DNA from 2 places in the Streptomyces bikiniensis genome. Region 2 is predicted to be linked to the other one. Evidence: riboswitches for the same ligand, from Rfam matches in the RefSeq annotation. Region 2 holds a riboswitch; the other holds the start of a gene.
What was found. A riboswitch is a leader RNA that binds a small molecule or an ion and turns the genes downstream of it on or off. The one in region 2 is predicted to bind glycine.
Positions count from the first base shown of each region.

Region 1: another riboswitch for glycine. It lies ahead of gcvP (aminomethyl-transferring glycine dehydrogenase); the one in region 2 lies ahead of gcvT (glycine cleavage system aminomethyltransferase GcvT).

Region 1 is NZ_JNXJ01000034.1:9,649-17,128, forward strand. It holds gene OO47_RS24445 (DNA polymerase IV) at 1-1,073, shown strand, start outside; gene OO47_RS24450 (PRC-barrel domain-containing protein) at 1,281-1,655, opposite strand; glycine riboswitch at 1,768-1,867, shown strand; gene gcvP (aminomethyl-transferring glycine dehydrogenase) at 2,046-4,931, shown strand; gene OO47_RS24460 (DUF5999 family protein) at 5,029-5,235, opposite strand; gene OO47_RS24465 (hypothetical protein) at 5,568-6,182, opposite strand; gene OO47_RS24470 (glutamate--cysteine ligase) at 6,663-7,480, shown strand, end outside.
Region 2 is NZ_JNXJ01000030.1:100,757-108,236, reverse strand. It holds gene OO47_RS22880 (ABC transporter substrate-binding protein) at 1-216, opposite strand, end outside; gene OO47_RS22875 (ABC transporter permease) at 326-1,345, opposite strand; gene OO47_RS22870 (enhanced serine sensitivity protein SseB C-terminal domain-containing protein) at 1,696-2,487, opposite strand; gene OO47_RS22865 (enhanced serine sensitivity protein SseB) at 2,594-3,334, opposite strand; gene OO47_RS22860 (AAA family ATPase) at 3,502-4,164, opposite strand; glycine riboswitch at 4,316-4,430, shown strand; gene gcvT (glycine cleavage system aminomethyltransferase GcvT) at 4,598-5,722, shown strand; gene gcvH (glycine cleavage system protein GcvH) at 5,800-6,180, shown strand; gene glyA (serine hydroxymethyltransferase) at 6,213-7,480, shown strand, end outside.

The DNA of each region.
Region 1 (7,480 bases), on a different contig from region 2:
CGACGACCGGGCTCACCGGGTCGGTGGGGCTCGCGGGGTCCAAGATGCTCGCGAAGATCGCCTCCGAGCAGGCGAAGCCGGACGGGCTCGCCCTCATACCGCCGGGCACCGAGCGGGAGCTCCTCGGACCGAAGTCCGTGCGGATCCTGCCCGGGGTCGGGCCGGCGACCGGGGAACACCTGCGGCGGGCCGGGATGACGACCGTGTCCGACCTCGCGGAAGCGGGCGAGGACGAGCTCGTACGGCTCCTGGGGCGGGCGCACGGGGCCTCGCTATACCGCATGGCCCAGGGGCACGACGACCGGCCCGTGGTGGCCGAGCGGGACGCCAAGTCCGTCTCCGTCGAGGACACCTTCGCCGTGGACCTGCACGACCGGGTACGGATCCGGGGCGAGGTCGAGCGGCTCGCGGAGCGGTGTGTGGAGCGGCTGCGGGCGTCGGGGCACTCGGGGCGGACGATCGTCCTGAAGGTGCGGAGGTTCGACTTCTCGACGCTGACCCGGTCCGAGACGCTGCGGGGGCCGACGGACGCGCTCGGGGTCGTGCGGGAGGCGGCGGGGCGGCTCCTGGACTCCGTGGACACCACGGGGGGCGTGCGGCTGCTCGGGGTGGGGGTGAGCGGGCTCGCGGACTACACGCAGGAGGACCTGTTCGCCCAGGCGGAGCTGGTGGGGGAGCGGCACGCGGAGGGTGCCGCTCCGGTGGCGCCCGAGGTCGCGGTGGCCGAGCCGGCCGGGCCCGTCGAGGCCGCCGAGCGGTACTGGGCGCCCGGGCACGACGTGCGGCACGCGGTGCACGGGGCCGGGTGGGTGCAGGGGAGCGGGCTCGGGCGGGTCACGGTGCGGTTCGAGGAACCGGGGTCGGCGCCGGGGCGGGTGCGGACGTTCGCCGTGGACGATCCGGAACTGGAGACGGGGGAGCCGTTGCCGCTGGTACGGGAGCCGGTGCCGGTGCCGGTTCCGTCGGCGGCCGCGGGTCTGCCCGGGAGCGGTGCCGCGCCGTCGGCGGCCGCGGGCCGTGGGGGTGCGCCCGGCCTGGCGGCCGGGCCGGATTCCCGCCCGCACCACCGGTGACGGTGGGCGGGCGGAGGTGTGGGCCTTCTCTTGGGGGTGCCGCGCCGTCGGCGGCTGCGGACCGTGGGGTGTTTCCGGCCGGGCCGGGGATCGACCGTCGCCCGTCGAGGTCGGCGGGCCTTCCGGCGTGCGGGACCCGCTGCGGGCCGGTGGCGGCGGCCGACCCGGTTGAGCCGGGCTTTCCGGTGTGGAGGGAGCGGCTTCGGGTCAGCCGCCCTCCTGGCCCGCCAGGCGGCCGAAGTCCTTGTCCGGGGCGTCCGTGGGGGGCGGGGGGAGGGCGAGGCTGTAGTGGCGGTAGAGCTGGAGTTCCTGCTCCGGGGAGAGGTGCCGGCCCACGCCGAAGTCCGGGGCGTCCTTGATGAGGGCGCGTTCGAACGGAACGTGGAGGCCGTCGTCGAGCAGGTCGCTCGGCTCCAGGGGGACGAACGCGTCCCTGCTGAACAGGCCGGTGCGGACCGCGGCCCACTCCGGTACGCCCGTCGCGTCGTCCAGGTACACCTCGTCGACGGTGCCGATCTTGTGTCCGTTCCGGTCGTACGCCTTGCGGCCGATCAGGCTGCGCGGATCGATGTCGGTCTGCACGGTCCCTCCAACTGGTCGCAACTCCTCTACCCCCTACCAAAGGGCACATCCGGGATGTCGGCCACTTGAGCGAAGGGAGCCGCAACCGCGCTGGTAGGCTGGGTGTGGCTGTCGACCCCGTGCGGGAGAGTCCCCCGGAGAAACCTTCCGGTGGGCGCCGAAGGAGCAAATCCTCCCCGGAATCTCTCAGGCCCCCGTACCGCACGGACGAGGTCACTCTGGAAAGCAGAGCGGATGTCCGACGGCATGCGCTCTCACCGACGGTGAAAGCCAGCGTGCCGCGAGGCGCGCCGGTGAAGCTCTCAGGTTGAGATGACAGAGGGGGAGGCCGTCCGGGCACCCGCGCCGTGGTGCCCCTCGCAGGTCGTGACGACCAGGAGGCCTCCGTACATGACCGCCAACCGCATTCCGCTCTCCGAGCTCGAACAGGGCATCCCGTTCGAGCAGCGGCACATCGGGCCCGACGCCGAGGCCCGGGCCAAGATGCTCGCCCAGGTCGGTTACGGCTCGCTCGACGAGCTCACGGCCGCCGCGGTGCCGGACGTGATCAAGAACGCCGAGGCGCTGGGCCTGCCGGCCGCGCGCACCGAGGCCGAGGTGCTCGCCGAGCTGCGCGCGCTCGCCGACCGCAACCAGGTCCTCGCCCCGATGATCGGCCTCGGCTACTACGGCACCTTCACCCCGCCGGTGATCCTCCGGAACGTGATGGAGAACCCCGCCTGGTACACGGCCTACACGCCGTACCAGCCGGAGATCTCCCAGGGCCGCCTGGAGGCCCTGCTGAACTTCCAGACCATGGTCGCCGACCTGACCGGCCTGCCCACCTCCGGCGCCTCCCTGCTCGACGAGGGCACCGCCGCCGCCGAGGCCATGGCGCTGTCCCGCCGCGTCGGCAAGGTCAAGAAGGGCGTCTTCCTGATCGACGCCGACGCCCTGCCGCAGACGATCGCCGTCATCGAGACCCGTGCCGAGCCGACCGGCGTCGAGGTCGTCGTCGCCGACCTGAGCGAGGGCATCCCCGCCGAGATCGCCGAGCGCGGCGTCTTCGGCGTGCTGATCCAGTACCCCGGCGCCTCCGGCGCCGTCCGCGACATCAAGCCGCTGATCGACGCGGCCCACGAGCTGGGCGCGATCGTCACCGTCGCCGCCGACCTGCTCGCCCTCACCCTGCTCACCTCGCCCGGCGAGCTGGGCGCCGACATCGCCGTCGGCACCACGCAGCGCTTCGGCGTCCCCATGGGCTTCGGCGGACCGCACGCCGGTTACATGGCCGTCCAGGACAAGCACGCCCGCTCCCTGCCCGGCCGTCTCGTGGGCGTGTCCGTCGACGCCGACGGCAACCGCGCGTACCGCCTGGCCCTCCAGACCCGCGAGCAGCACATCCGCCGCGAGAAGGCCACCAGCAACATCTGTACCGCCCAGGTGCTGCTCGCCGTCATGGCCGGCATGTACGCCGTCTACCACGGCCCCGACGGCCTCAAGGGCATCGCGCTCCGCACCCACCGGTACGCCGCGATCCTCGCCGCCGGCCTGCGCGCCGGAGGCGTCGAGCTGACCGGGGACGTCTTCTTCGACACCCTCACCGCCCGCGTCCCCGGCAAGGCCGACGAGGTCGTGGCCGCCGCCCGCAAGGCCGGCGTGAACCTGTACCGCGCCGACGCCGATCACGTCTCGGTCTCCTGCGACGAGACCACCACGCGCGAGCAGCTCGCCGCCGTCTGGGCCGCCTTCGGCGTCACCGCCGACGTCGAGGCCCTGGACGCCGCCACCGAGGACGCGCTGCCCGCCGGTCTGCTGCGCTCCGACGCGTACCTGACCCACCCGGTCTTCCACGCGCACCGCTCCGAGACCTCGATGCTGCGCTACCTGCGCCGTCTCGCGGACCGCGACTACGCGCTCGACCGCGGCATGATCCCGCTCGGCTCCTGCACGATGAAGCTGAACGCGACCACCGAGATGGAGCCGGTGACCTGGCCCGAGTTCGGCCAGATCCACCCCTTCGCCCCGGTCGAGCAGGCCCAGGGCTACCTGACGCTCATCACCGAGCTGGAGGAGCGCCTCGCCGAGGTCACCGGCTACGACAAGGTGTCGATCCAGCCCAACGCCGGTTCGCAGGGCGAGCTGGCCGGTCTCCTCGCCGTCCGCGCGTACCACCGGGCCAACGGCGACGAGCAGCGCACGGTCTGCCTCATCCCGTCCTCCGCGCACGGCACCAACGCCGCCTCCGCCGTGATGGCCGGCATGAAGGTCGTCGTGGTCAAGACCGCCGACGACGGCGAGGTCGACGTCGAGGACCTGCGGGCCAAGATCGCCCAGTACCGCGACGAGCTGTCCGTCCTGATGATCACCTACCCGTCCACGCACGGCGTGTTCGAGGAGCACGTCGCGGACATCTGCGCCGAGGTCCACGAGGCCGGCGGCCAGGTGTACGTCGACGGCGCCAACCTCAACGCCCTGGTCGGCCTGGCCAAGCCCGGCCACTTCGGCGGCGACGTCTCGCACCTGAACCTGCACAAGACCTTCTGCATCCCGCACGGCGGCGGCGGCCCCGGCGTCGGCCCGGTCGGCGTCCGCGCCCACCTCGCCCCGTACCTGCCGAACCACCCGCTCCAGCCCACCGCGGGCCCGGAGACCGGCGTCGGCCCGATCTCGGCCGCCCCGTGGGGCTCCGCCGGCATCCTGCCGATCTCCTGGTCGTACGTGCGCCTGATGGGCGGCGAGGGCCTCAAGCGCGCCACCCAGGTCGCGGTGCTCGCGGCGAACTACGTCGCCAAGCGCCTGGAGCCGCACTTCCCGGTGCTCTACACCGGTCCGGCCGGCCTGGTCGCCCACGAGTGCATCGTGGACCTGCGCCCGCTGTCCAAGGCGACCGGCGTCACCGTCGACGACATCGCCAAGCGTCTGATCGACTACGGCTTCCACGCGCCGACGATGTCCTTCCCGGTGGCCGGCACGCTGATGATCGAGCCGACCGAGTCCGAGGACCTGACCGAGCTGGACCGCTTCTGCGACACGATGATCGCGATCCGGGCCGAGATCGAGAAGGTCGCCGGGGGCGAGTGGCCGGCGGACGACAACCCGCTGCACAACGCCCCGCACACCGCGGCAGCGCTCGGCGGCGCGTGGAACCACCCGTACACGCGGGAGGAGGCGGTCTTCCCGGCCGGCGTCTCGGCCGCCGACAAGTACTGGCCGCCGGTGCGCCGCATCGACGGCGCCTTCGGCGACCGGAACCTGGTCTGCTCCTGCCCGCCGCTGGACGAGTACGACCACTGAGGCCGCGGGCCTTCACGGCCGGGTCTCACGACCGAGGGCCGGTCCGGAGAGTTCTTCTCCGGGCCGGCCCTCGGGCTTCGTCCCTCGTACGGCCCGCTCAGGCGGCGGTCGTCACCCGGCCCGCCGCGAGCGGCCGGTGCGGGGCGATGATCTGCCCGTCCGGCAGGAGCTCACCGGTGTCCTCGAAGAGCAGGACGCCGTTGCACAGCAGGCTCCAGCCCTGCTCCGGGTGGTGTGCCGTCAGTCGGGCCGCCTCGCGGTCGGCGGAGTCGGCGGTGGGACAGGCGGGCTGGTGCTGGCACATGGATGGGTTCTTTCGCTGCGTCGTGGTGGATGTCCTGCGGCTCTGCGCGCTCATGGCCGCCCCCGTCGGTCGGTTCGGTTCCGGTCCAAGTCTTGCCCCCGGGACGGACTTCCGCAGGTATTTCGCGGCAGCTCGTCCTCTCCTGGGAGGACGCGTCACCCGCAGGGGCGGTTCGGCTCGACCACCCCGTCCCTTCGGGTGGTTCGGGGTGGTCCGAGCGGGCTAGTCCGTACGGGAGGGGTGTTCGGACGGGGCGTTCGGGCGGGTGGTCCGGACAGCAGTGCGCCCCGTGGCCCGGTCGGGGCACGGGGCGCGGGTGCGCGTGCGGTGGATCAGGCGGGCGCCGCCGAGCCCAGGAGGGGCGGCGGCGCGAGGCGCGTGCTGAGGACGGGCAGGAGGTCGGCGACCGGGTACGGGCGGTGGGACGCGATCCCCGGGGGTGCGGGGGCCAGGGGCACCATCAGGTCGGCGGCGCCCGGGGCGACGGTGGTGTCGTCGGCCTCCGGGGCGGTGGCGCCGTCCGGTTCCGGGACGGCGTGCAGCCAGAGGGTCAGCATGTAGAGCTCCGGCACGGAGAGCAGCCGGGGCCGGTAGGCGACCGGCAGGCCCTCGGCCTGGTGCAGGGCCCGTTCCGTGGCGGAGACGTACGGTCCCTCGAAGAAGTGCGAGAAGGACCAGCCGTCCGGAGTGAGCATGGTGTCCGCGGCGGCGATCGTCCGGTCCCCGTTCCGGATCAGGAAGCGCCACCCGGCGAGCCGGGTGCGGGGAGGGTGTCCCGGGGCTCCGGTGACGCCCAACACGTGGACGGGCAGCGGGAGTTCGGGGCTCAGTGGTCCCTGCGCGGCCCGCAGGGCGGGGGTGCGCGCCTCACGGACGGCGGTCGGTGAGCCGAGCGCCGCGAGGACGCTGCGGAGGGCCGGCGCGGGGGCCGGAGAGGGTCGGAGCATGGTGGGTCGCCTCTCGCTCAGGAGACACGGTGACGCGTGGGCAGGTACGACGGCGCTGTCGGCGGCGGGGCCAGAGAGGGGCCATGGGGCCATGGCCGGGCGCCAACACTCTGCCTCGTCCGCGGAGTTTATACGACATGTGTTCACACAGTGTTTCCGCTAGACGTCGCCGATATTCCTGACAAGACCTCATCAGGTCGTCTTCGAGGGGCGTCGAAGCGGAATCAGGAGGACGATACCGCTCTCGCCTGCGCACACCGCGAGGAGCCGGTCGGCTGAATTGCGACCCCGATTTTCGGGACAATATGACATTGGTATATGTCGTTCGTCGCGTGCCCGTGGAATGTGCCGTTGGAGTGCTGCATCCAGCCTATCCTCCGACAGGCCCGTTCCGCAGGCGTTGTGGATCAAAGAGGTGGGCATCATGGTCCGTGACGCGCGGCCGCCCTGACGGCCGCCCACCCGGGGAAGGACGCTTCGATGGGCGAGAAGGTCGTGGCCGACGGGTTCGGCCCGTCCGACCGGCAGCAGTACCGGAGGAAACTCCAGCAATGTCTGGCGGGGCTCGCGAGGCTCCTGGCGGAGAAGAGGTTCGACCGCCCGCGCAATCTCATGGGCGTGGAGATCGAGCTCAATCTCGCCGGTGCGGACGGTCTGCCCCGCATGCTGAACGGTCCGGTTCTCGAAAAGATCGCGAGCCCCGATTTCCAGACGGAACTCGGAATGTTCAACCTCGAAGTGAACATCGCCCCCCACCAGCTGGAGGGGCACGTGTTCGACCGGCTCGCGGAGGAGATCGGAGCCGGAATCGGATACGCCGACCGCAAGGCGGCGGAGCTCGACGCGGGCGTCGTCATGATCGGCGTGCTGCCCACCCTCGAACAGCACGACCTGGTCCCCGAGAACCTGTCGGACAACGACCGCTACGCCCTCCTCAACGACCAGATACTGGCCGCGCGGGGCGAGGACCTCATCCTCGACATCCACGGCGTCGAACGCCTCCAGTGCACCTCGGAGTCGATCGTCCCCGAGGCCGCCTGCACCTCGGTCCAACTCCACCTCCAGGTCACCCCGGCCCGGTTCGCCGCCGTCTGGAACGCGGCGCAGGCCGTCTCCGGGGTGCAGATCGCGCTCGGCGCCAACGCCCCCTTCGTCTTCGGCCGGGAGCTGTGGCGGGAGTCCCGCCCGCCGCTCTTCCAGCAGGCCACCGACACCCGGCCGCCCGAGCTCCAGTCCCAGGGGGTGCGGCCGCGCACCTGGTTCGGGGAGCGCTGGATCGACTCGGCGTACGACCTCTT
Region 2 (7,480 bases):
GTCGGCCTCCTGCGAGCCGATGAACTTCAGCTCGCCGCCCTTCTTGTCGGAGGCGTTGAGGACCTTGTTGACGCCGCCGTTGAAGGCGAGGCCGTCCTTGCCCTTGTCGCCGCCGCCGCCGTTGCCGCCGCCGCAGGCCGTGGTGACGACCATCGTGGCCGCCGCGAGCAGCGCGCCCGCGGCGATTCTGCGCCTCTGAGTGCTCATCAGGGTCATGGGTCTCGCAACCTCCGGGATAGTGGCGGCCGTTACGGCGGACCGCCGTTGGGGATGGGCCTCCTGTCGCCAGCGGCAGGGGCGGGTCTTGCGGGTCGTCGGCGAACGGTCAGCGGGAGCCCTTCGGGTCGAGCGCGTCGCGCACGCCGTCGCCGAAGAGGTTGAACGCCAGGACGGTGATGAAGATCGCGAGGCCGGGGATCACCATGAACAGGGGGTCCGACTCGTAGGTGTTGACGGCCTTGGACAGCATCTGTCCCCAGGAGGCGGTGGGCGGCTTCACGCCGGCGCCGAGGAAGCTGAGGGCCGCTTCGGTGAGGATGTTGGTGGGGATCATGAGGGTCGCGTAGACCGTGATCGGCGCCACCAGGTTGGGCAGCAGCTCCTTGCGGAGGATGTAGAGGCGGCCCGCGCCCAGGCTGCGGGCGGCCTCCACGTACTCGCGCTCGCGCAGCGAGAGGGTCTGGCCGCGGACGATGCGGCCGACGTACGGCCAGCCGAAGAAGCCGATCACCACGACGAGGGCGCCGATGCGCACGCCCGAGCCCTCGATCCCGAACAGCTCGTTGGGCAGCACCGAGACCAGGGCGATCGTGAAGAGCAGCTGCGGGAAGGCGAGCATGACGTCCATGACCCGGCTGAGGGCCGCGTCGATCCAGCCGCCGAAGTAGCCCGCGACGATGCCGAGGACGGTGCCGAGGAGCACGGCGAAGACCGCCGCCAGGAAGGCGACGAGCAGGGAGATCCGGGCGCCGTAGACGATGCGGCTGAAGACGTCGCGGCCGTTGACCGGCTCGACCCCGAGGAGGAAGTCGGAGCTGATCCCGCCCCAGGAGCCGATCGGGGTGCCGAAGAGCGGGTCGATCTGGTCCTCGTGGAACTCGTCCGGCGGGTGGCCGAGGAGTCCGACGATCAGCGGCGCGAAGATCGCGACGAGGATGAGGAAGCCGACGACGCAGGCGCCGGCGAGGGCGAGCTTGTCGCGCTTGAGGCGGGTCCAGGCGATCTTCCAGGGCGAGCGGCCCTGGATCCCCTTGTCGGGGGTGCCGGAGGTACCGGGATCGGCGGGCGCGCCGTCGACGGTGGCGGTCGACGCGCCCGCACTCGTCTCGTGCAGTGGTGCCGTCATCGTGGTGAGGACCCCTCTCGGCCGCCGGTGGCCGGCCCTTGCCCGCCGCGGGTAGCGGCTCGGTGGAACAACCTGCTGGGCACCTGCTCGAAAGGAGCTGAACACCCGGTGTTCCGGGGAGTCTTCAATGGCCTTGCGATCACCCGCCAGCCCTGACGGGGAATGTTTGCTCAAACGTGATGCGGTGCTGCAACTTCCGTTATCCGGACGCCGCGCGGGCGTGAGCGGACCATCCCGGCCCTCTTCCCCTCAAACGGACATGTCGCTCAACTGGGCGTTTGAACTCTTCAATTGGGGCGAACGAAGAGCTCCGGCGGGGCCGGTGGGGCCGACGGGGAAGAGGAGGCGTCTCAGTATGCGGACGGAGCCGCCGGCGGGTACCCGTATCCCGGGGCGGGCGCGGAGCCGCGCCCCGCGTGCGCCTCGCGGTCGTAGAAGGGGCGCGCGTTCGCCTTCAGCCAGAGCGCCACCGGGTCGTACGCGTCGGAGAGGGCGACCGTCGAGACGGGCAGCCCGTCGGGGACGGAGCCGATGGACTGGCGCATCATCGTCCGGACCGCGTCGACGGCCGCCGGGGAGGTGTCGTACAGGTCGAGCCCGATGACGAGGTACGGGGAGCCGAGCGCGGGCTGCACCCAGCCGCGGCGCAGCGCCCGGACGGCCGGGGTGCGGTGGGCGTTCTGGGTGATCAGGGCGTAGAACTGCGGAAGCTCCAGGGCCGGCTCGGTGACGCGCAGCGGCCCGGCGGGCATCCGGTCGAGGCCGGTGGCGATCCGGCGCAGGTCGGCCCAGGGGATGCCGACGCCGCCGCCGGGGGCGTGCGGATTCAGCCAGACGCCCCAGCGGTCGGGGTAGAGGGCGCGGGCGATCTCGCGGCCGGTGACGACCTCGTGGGCGCGGTTCCAGCCGGAGGCGGCGAGCTCCTGGTCGGAGGTGACGCAGGGCGCGTAGCCGAAGCCGTCGACCTCCATGTTCCCGTACTGGGCGTCGGGCGAGCCGGGCGCGCCCTGCCAGAGCAGCATCCGCAGCTCGCCGTCGGCGAGGGCGTGCAGCAGCCGCTCGTACGCGTCGTAGCGTCCGGGCGCCACCTGGCGCAGCATGTGCTCGACGTGTCCAGCCGCAGCGGTGCCTGACGCGCTCACCCTGGGTCCCGCCCCTCTTCCGTCCACCACGTCCGCGCGGCCGCCGGGTCAGGGGCGGCCGTCGCATCGGTTCCGTCGAATCAGTTCAGCTTAAACAGGGTGCCGCTCACACGGCGGCGCGCTGGTAGAAGGGGCGGACCCGCTCCACCATCCAGTCGCCCACCGGGTCCTGCGCCATGTCGAGCAGGATGAGGTTGACCGGCCAGGCGACCTCGACGCGGCCGAGGGCCCGGCCGAGGGCGTCCAGGGGGGCGGTGCGGTCGGCGCCCTCCCAGTGGGAGAGCTGGACGCCGATGAAGAGGGCCGGTTCGGTGCCCTCGACGCTGGCGAGGGCGCGGCGGGCGCTGGCGACGACGCCGGTGGCCTCGAACTCGGCGGAGGCGGCGGCGAGGAAGTCGACGGGGTCGTCCTGCCAGTCGGGCTCGAAGAGCCGGACGCGGCCGCCGGAGGCGGGGCCGTCGAGCGGGGTCCGGCCGGCGCGGCAGAGCTCGGCGACGGCGGGCGGGGGCAGCGGGACGCCGACGGTCCCGCCGGGGTTCACGGCGATGCCGAGCTGCGGGGGCAGACCGCGGGCGAAGTCGCGGGCGGGGGCGACTGCGAAGGACATGTGGTCGCCGGCGCAGGCGCGGAACTGCTGCTCGGAGCTGAAGACGGGGACGAAGGCCGCGCCGTCGATCTCCATGGTGGCGAGGTCCAGGTCGGTGCTGTCGGGGCCGCCGCCGTTGGGCAGCGGAATCCAGACCGGGCTGCGGCCGAGGACCTCGACGAGGCGGCCGCCCGCCTCGGGGTTGCCGAGCGAGGCGGCAAGCACCTCTTCCAGCTCGTTGCCCGGCCACGTCACGTCCACGGTCCCGTCCCCTTCTCGCACGGCCTGCCGTATCCGGCCGCCCGGCAGCACCCTAACGCCGCCCCGGCACCGCCGTGGCCGGAAGGGGAGGGTACGGGCGCCCCGGGGGCGCCGCACACGGGCGCCCGGGGCACGGCGCGCGAGGCCCCGGGCGCCGCGGGAAGGGGTCAGCCCGCCTCCCCGAAGGTGATCGTCCGGAGGGTGTCGGCGGCGTCCCGGTCGAGCAGGGTCGCCGAGGCGCAGCCGTGCGGCAGCCGGCCGCCCTCGGCGGCCCGCAGCAGCCGGGAGACGGCGCGCCGGTGCCGGGCGAAGGCGTACGCGGAGACGCCCCGGCCCCGGGCGTGCTGCCCGGCCCTGGCGGTGTCCGGGGCCACGTCGAGGAGGAGCAGGTGCAGCTCGCTCCCCCGGCGGCGGGCCTCGCGGGCGAGCCAGCCGCGCACCCAGGACTGGGTGCCGCAGTCGTGCACGATCACGCTCGCGCCGGAGCGCAGGGCGCGGCGCAGCCCGGCGTAGTGCGCGAGCCGGACCAGGGGGCGGTAGACCGCGTACGGCAGGAGGCGGGGCATCCGGGCCTCCCAGCGCTCCCGGACGTCCTGGGAGTCGATGCCCCGGTCCCCGGCGGTCCGCTTCATCAGGGTGGACTTGCCGCTGCCGGGCAGCCCGGAGACGACCACGAGGTCCCCGGCCGCGAAGGCGAGGGCGCGGGGGCCCCGCCCGCCGCGCTCGCGCAGGTCCCGCAGGACCCGGCCCCGTCCCCGGGTCCGGGCGCGGGCCCGTGGGGACGGTATGCCGGTACTCGCCGCGTATGCGCCGGTGTGCTGGACGGTCATCGACTCTCCCCCTGACGGGTCTCGGAAGACCCTTCCCAAGAAGTGTAAAGAAACGGTAATGGGGCACAAGCGATTTGCCGCGCCGACACCGCGTGCAATGATGTGCGCGCCAGGCGCCCACGGTCGCCTGTACAACCGCATACCGGCCGTTCGAATCCGCGCGGGAGAGTTCCGGACCACGGAGTGGGTGACCACCCGGTGCGTCCGGGCGCCGAAGGAGCAAGACCCTCCCTTGAATCTCTCAGGCCCCGTACCGCGTGGATGAGGCAGATCTGAAAAGCGGGACACCCCGGTGTCCCCACCCAAGGTGCAAGCCGGGCTCTCGGTGACGAGATGCCCCCGGTGAACCTCTCAGGTTCCATGACAGATGGGGAGGACGTCCTCGCCCGTCATGTCTTCGTCACCGAACGCCTTGGGACCCGGGAGCCACCCCATGACCACTGCCCCCCGCCTCACCGCCCTCGATGCGCTGCATCGCTCCCTGGGCGCGACCATGACCGACTTCGCGGGCTGGGACATGCCGCTGCGGTACGGCAGCGAGCGCGACGAGCACCACGCCGTCCGCACCCGGGCCGGCCTCTTCGACCTCTCCCACATGGGCGAGATCACCGTCACCGGCCCGCAGGCCGTCGAGCTCCTCGACTTCGCCCTGGTCGGCAACATCTCCACGGTGGGCACCGGCCGCGCCCGGTACACGATGATCTGCCGCGAGGACGGCGGCATCCTGGACGACCTGATCGTCTACCGCCTGGGCGAGACGGAGTACATGGTCGTCGCCAACGCCTCCAACGCGCAGGTCGTCCTGGACGCCCTCACCGAGCGCGCGGCCGGCTTCGACGCCGAGGTCCGCGACGACCGCGACGCGTACGCCCTGATCGCGGTCCAGGGCCCGGAGTCCCCCGGCATCCTGAAGTCGGTCACCGACGCCGACCTGGACGGCCTGAAGTACTACGCCGGCCTGCCGGGCACGGTCGCGGGCGTGCCCGCCCTGATCGCCCGCACCGGCTACACCGGCGAGGACGGCTTCGAGCTCTTCCTGAAGCCCGAGCACGCCGAGGGCGTGTGGAAGGCCCTGACCGAGGCCGGCGAGGGCGTCGGACTGATCCCCTGCGGCCTGTCCTGCCGCGACACGCTCCGCCTGGAGGCGGGCATGCCGCTGTACGGCCACGAGCTGACCACCTCCCTCACCCCCTTCGACGCCGGCCTCGGCCGGGTCGTGAAGTTCGAGAAGACGACGAACGAGGGCCGCTTCGTCGGCCGCGAGGCCCTGGAGAAGGCCGCCGAGCGCGCCGAGACCGCCCCGCCGCGCAAGCTGGTCGGCCTGATCGCCGAGGGCCGCCGGGTCCCGCGCGCCGGGTTCTCCGTCGTCAAGGACGGCGAGGTCGTCGGCGAGGTCACCTCCGGCGCCCCGTCCCCGACTCTCGGAAAGCCGATCGCGATGGCCTACGTGGACGCGGCGCACGCGGAGCCCGGCACCCAGGGTGTAGGTGTGGACGTCCGGGGCACCCACGAGCCGTACGAGGTCGTGGCGCTGCCGTTCTACAAGCGCCGGAAGTGACGAAGTCGTCCCACCGCGCGTCTCACCCCGCAAGACCCACGTTCATCAGCACTCCCCCGATCCAGGAGAATCAGGTCATGAGCAACCCCCAGCAGCTGCGGTACACCAAGGAGCACGAGTGGCTGTCGGACGCCGAGGACGGCGTCGCGACCGTCGGCATCACGGAGTTCGCGGCCAACGCGCTCGGTGACGTCGTCTACGCCCAGCTCCCCGAGGTCGGCGACACCGTCACCGCGGGCGAGACCTGCGGCGAGCTGGAGTCGACGAAGTCCGTGAGCGACCTGTACTCCCCCGTCTCGGGTGAGGTCGTCGCCGCCAACCAGGACGTGGTGGACGACCCGTCCCTGGTGAACACGGCTCCGTTCGAGGGTGGCTGGCTGTTCAAGGTGCGCGTCGCGGGTGAGCCGGACGACCTGCTCACCGCCGACGAGTACGCCGCGTTCTCCGCCGGGAACTGAGACCGGACCCGAGACCCCTTAGGGATCGATTCATGTCGCTTCTGAACACTCCCCTCCACGAGCTGGACCCCGACGTCGCCGCCGCCGTCGACGCCGAGCTCCGCCGTCAGCAGTCCACCCTCGAGATGATCGCCTCGGAGAACTTCGCTCCGGTCGCGGTCATGGAGGCCCAGGGCTCCGTCCTCACCAACAAGTACGCCGAGGGCTACCCGGGCCGCCGCTACTACGGCGGCTGCGAGCACGTCGACGTCTCCGAGCAGATCGCCATCGACCGGGTCAAGGACCTGTTCGGTGCCGAGTACGCCAACGTCCAGCCGCACTCCGGCGCCTCCGCGAACCAGGCCGCCCTCTTCGCGATCGCCCAGCCGGGCGACACGATCCTGGGCCTGGACCTGGCGCACGGCGGCCACCTCACCCACGGGATGCGCCTGAACTTCTCCGGCAAGCAGTTCAACGTGGTCGCGTACCACGTGGACGGGGCCGGTCTGGTCGACATGGCCGAGGTCGAGCGCCTCGCCAAGGAGCACCGCCCGAAGGTGATCATCGCGGGCTGGTCGGCGTACCCGCGCCACCTGGACTTCGCGGAGTTCCGCCGGATCGCGGACGAGGTCGGCGCCTACCTGTGGGTCGACATGGCCCACTTCGCGGGCCTGGTCGCCGCCGGTCTGCACCCGAACCCGGTCGAGTACGCGGACGTGGTGACCTCCACCACGCACAAGACGCTCGGCGGCCCGCGCGGCGGCATCATCCTGGCGCGGGGCAAGGAGTTCGCGAAGAAGCTGAACTCCGCGGTCTTCCCCGGCTTCCAGGGCGGCCCCCTGGAGCACGTGATCGCGGCCAAGGCCGTCTCCTTCAAGGTCGCGGCCTCGGAGGAGTTCAAGGAGCGGCAGCAGCGCACCGTCGAGGGCGCCCGCATCATCGCCGAGCGCCTGGTGCGGGACGACGTCAGGCAGCACGGCGTCTCCGTCGCCTCCGGCGGCACGGACGTGCACCTGCTCCTGGTCGACCTGCGCGACTCGGAGCTGGACGGCCAGCAGGCCGAGGACCGCCTCCACGAGGTCGGCATCACGGTCAACCGGAACGCGGTCCCGAACGACCCGCGCCCCCCGATGGTCACCTCCGGTCTGCGCATCGGCACGCCGGCGCTCGCGACCCGCGGCTTCGGGGCCGAGGACTTCCGCGAGGTCGCGGACGTCATCGCCGAGACCCTGAAGCCGGGCTTCGACGCCGAGAAGGCCGAGGCCCTCAAGGCCCGGGTGACCGCCCTCGCGGACAAGCACCCGCTGTACCCCGGCCTGAA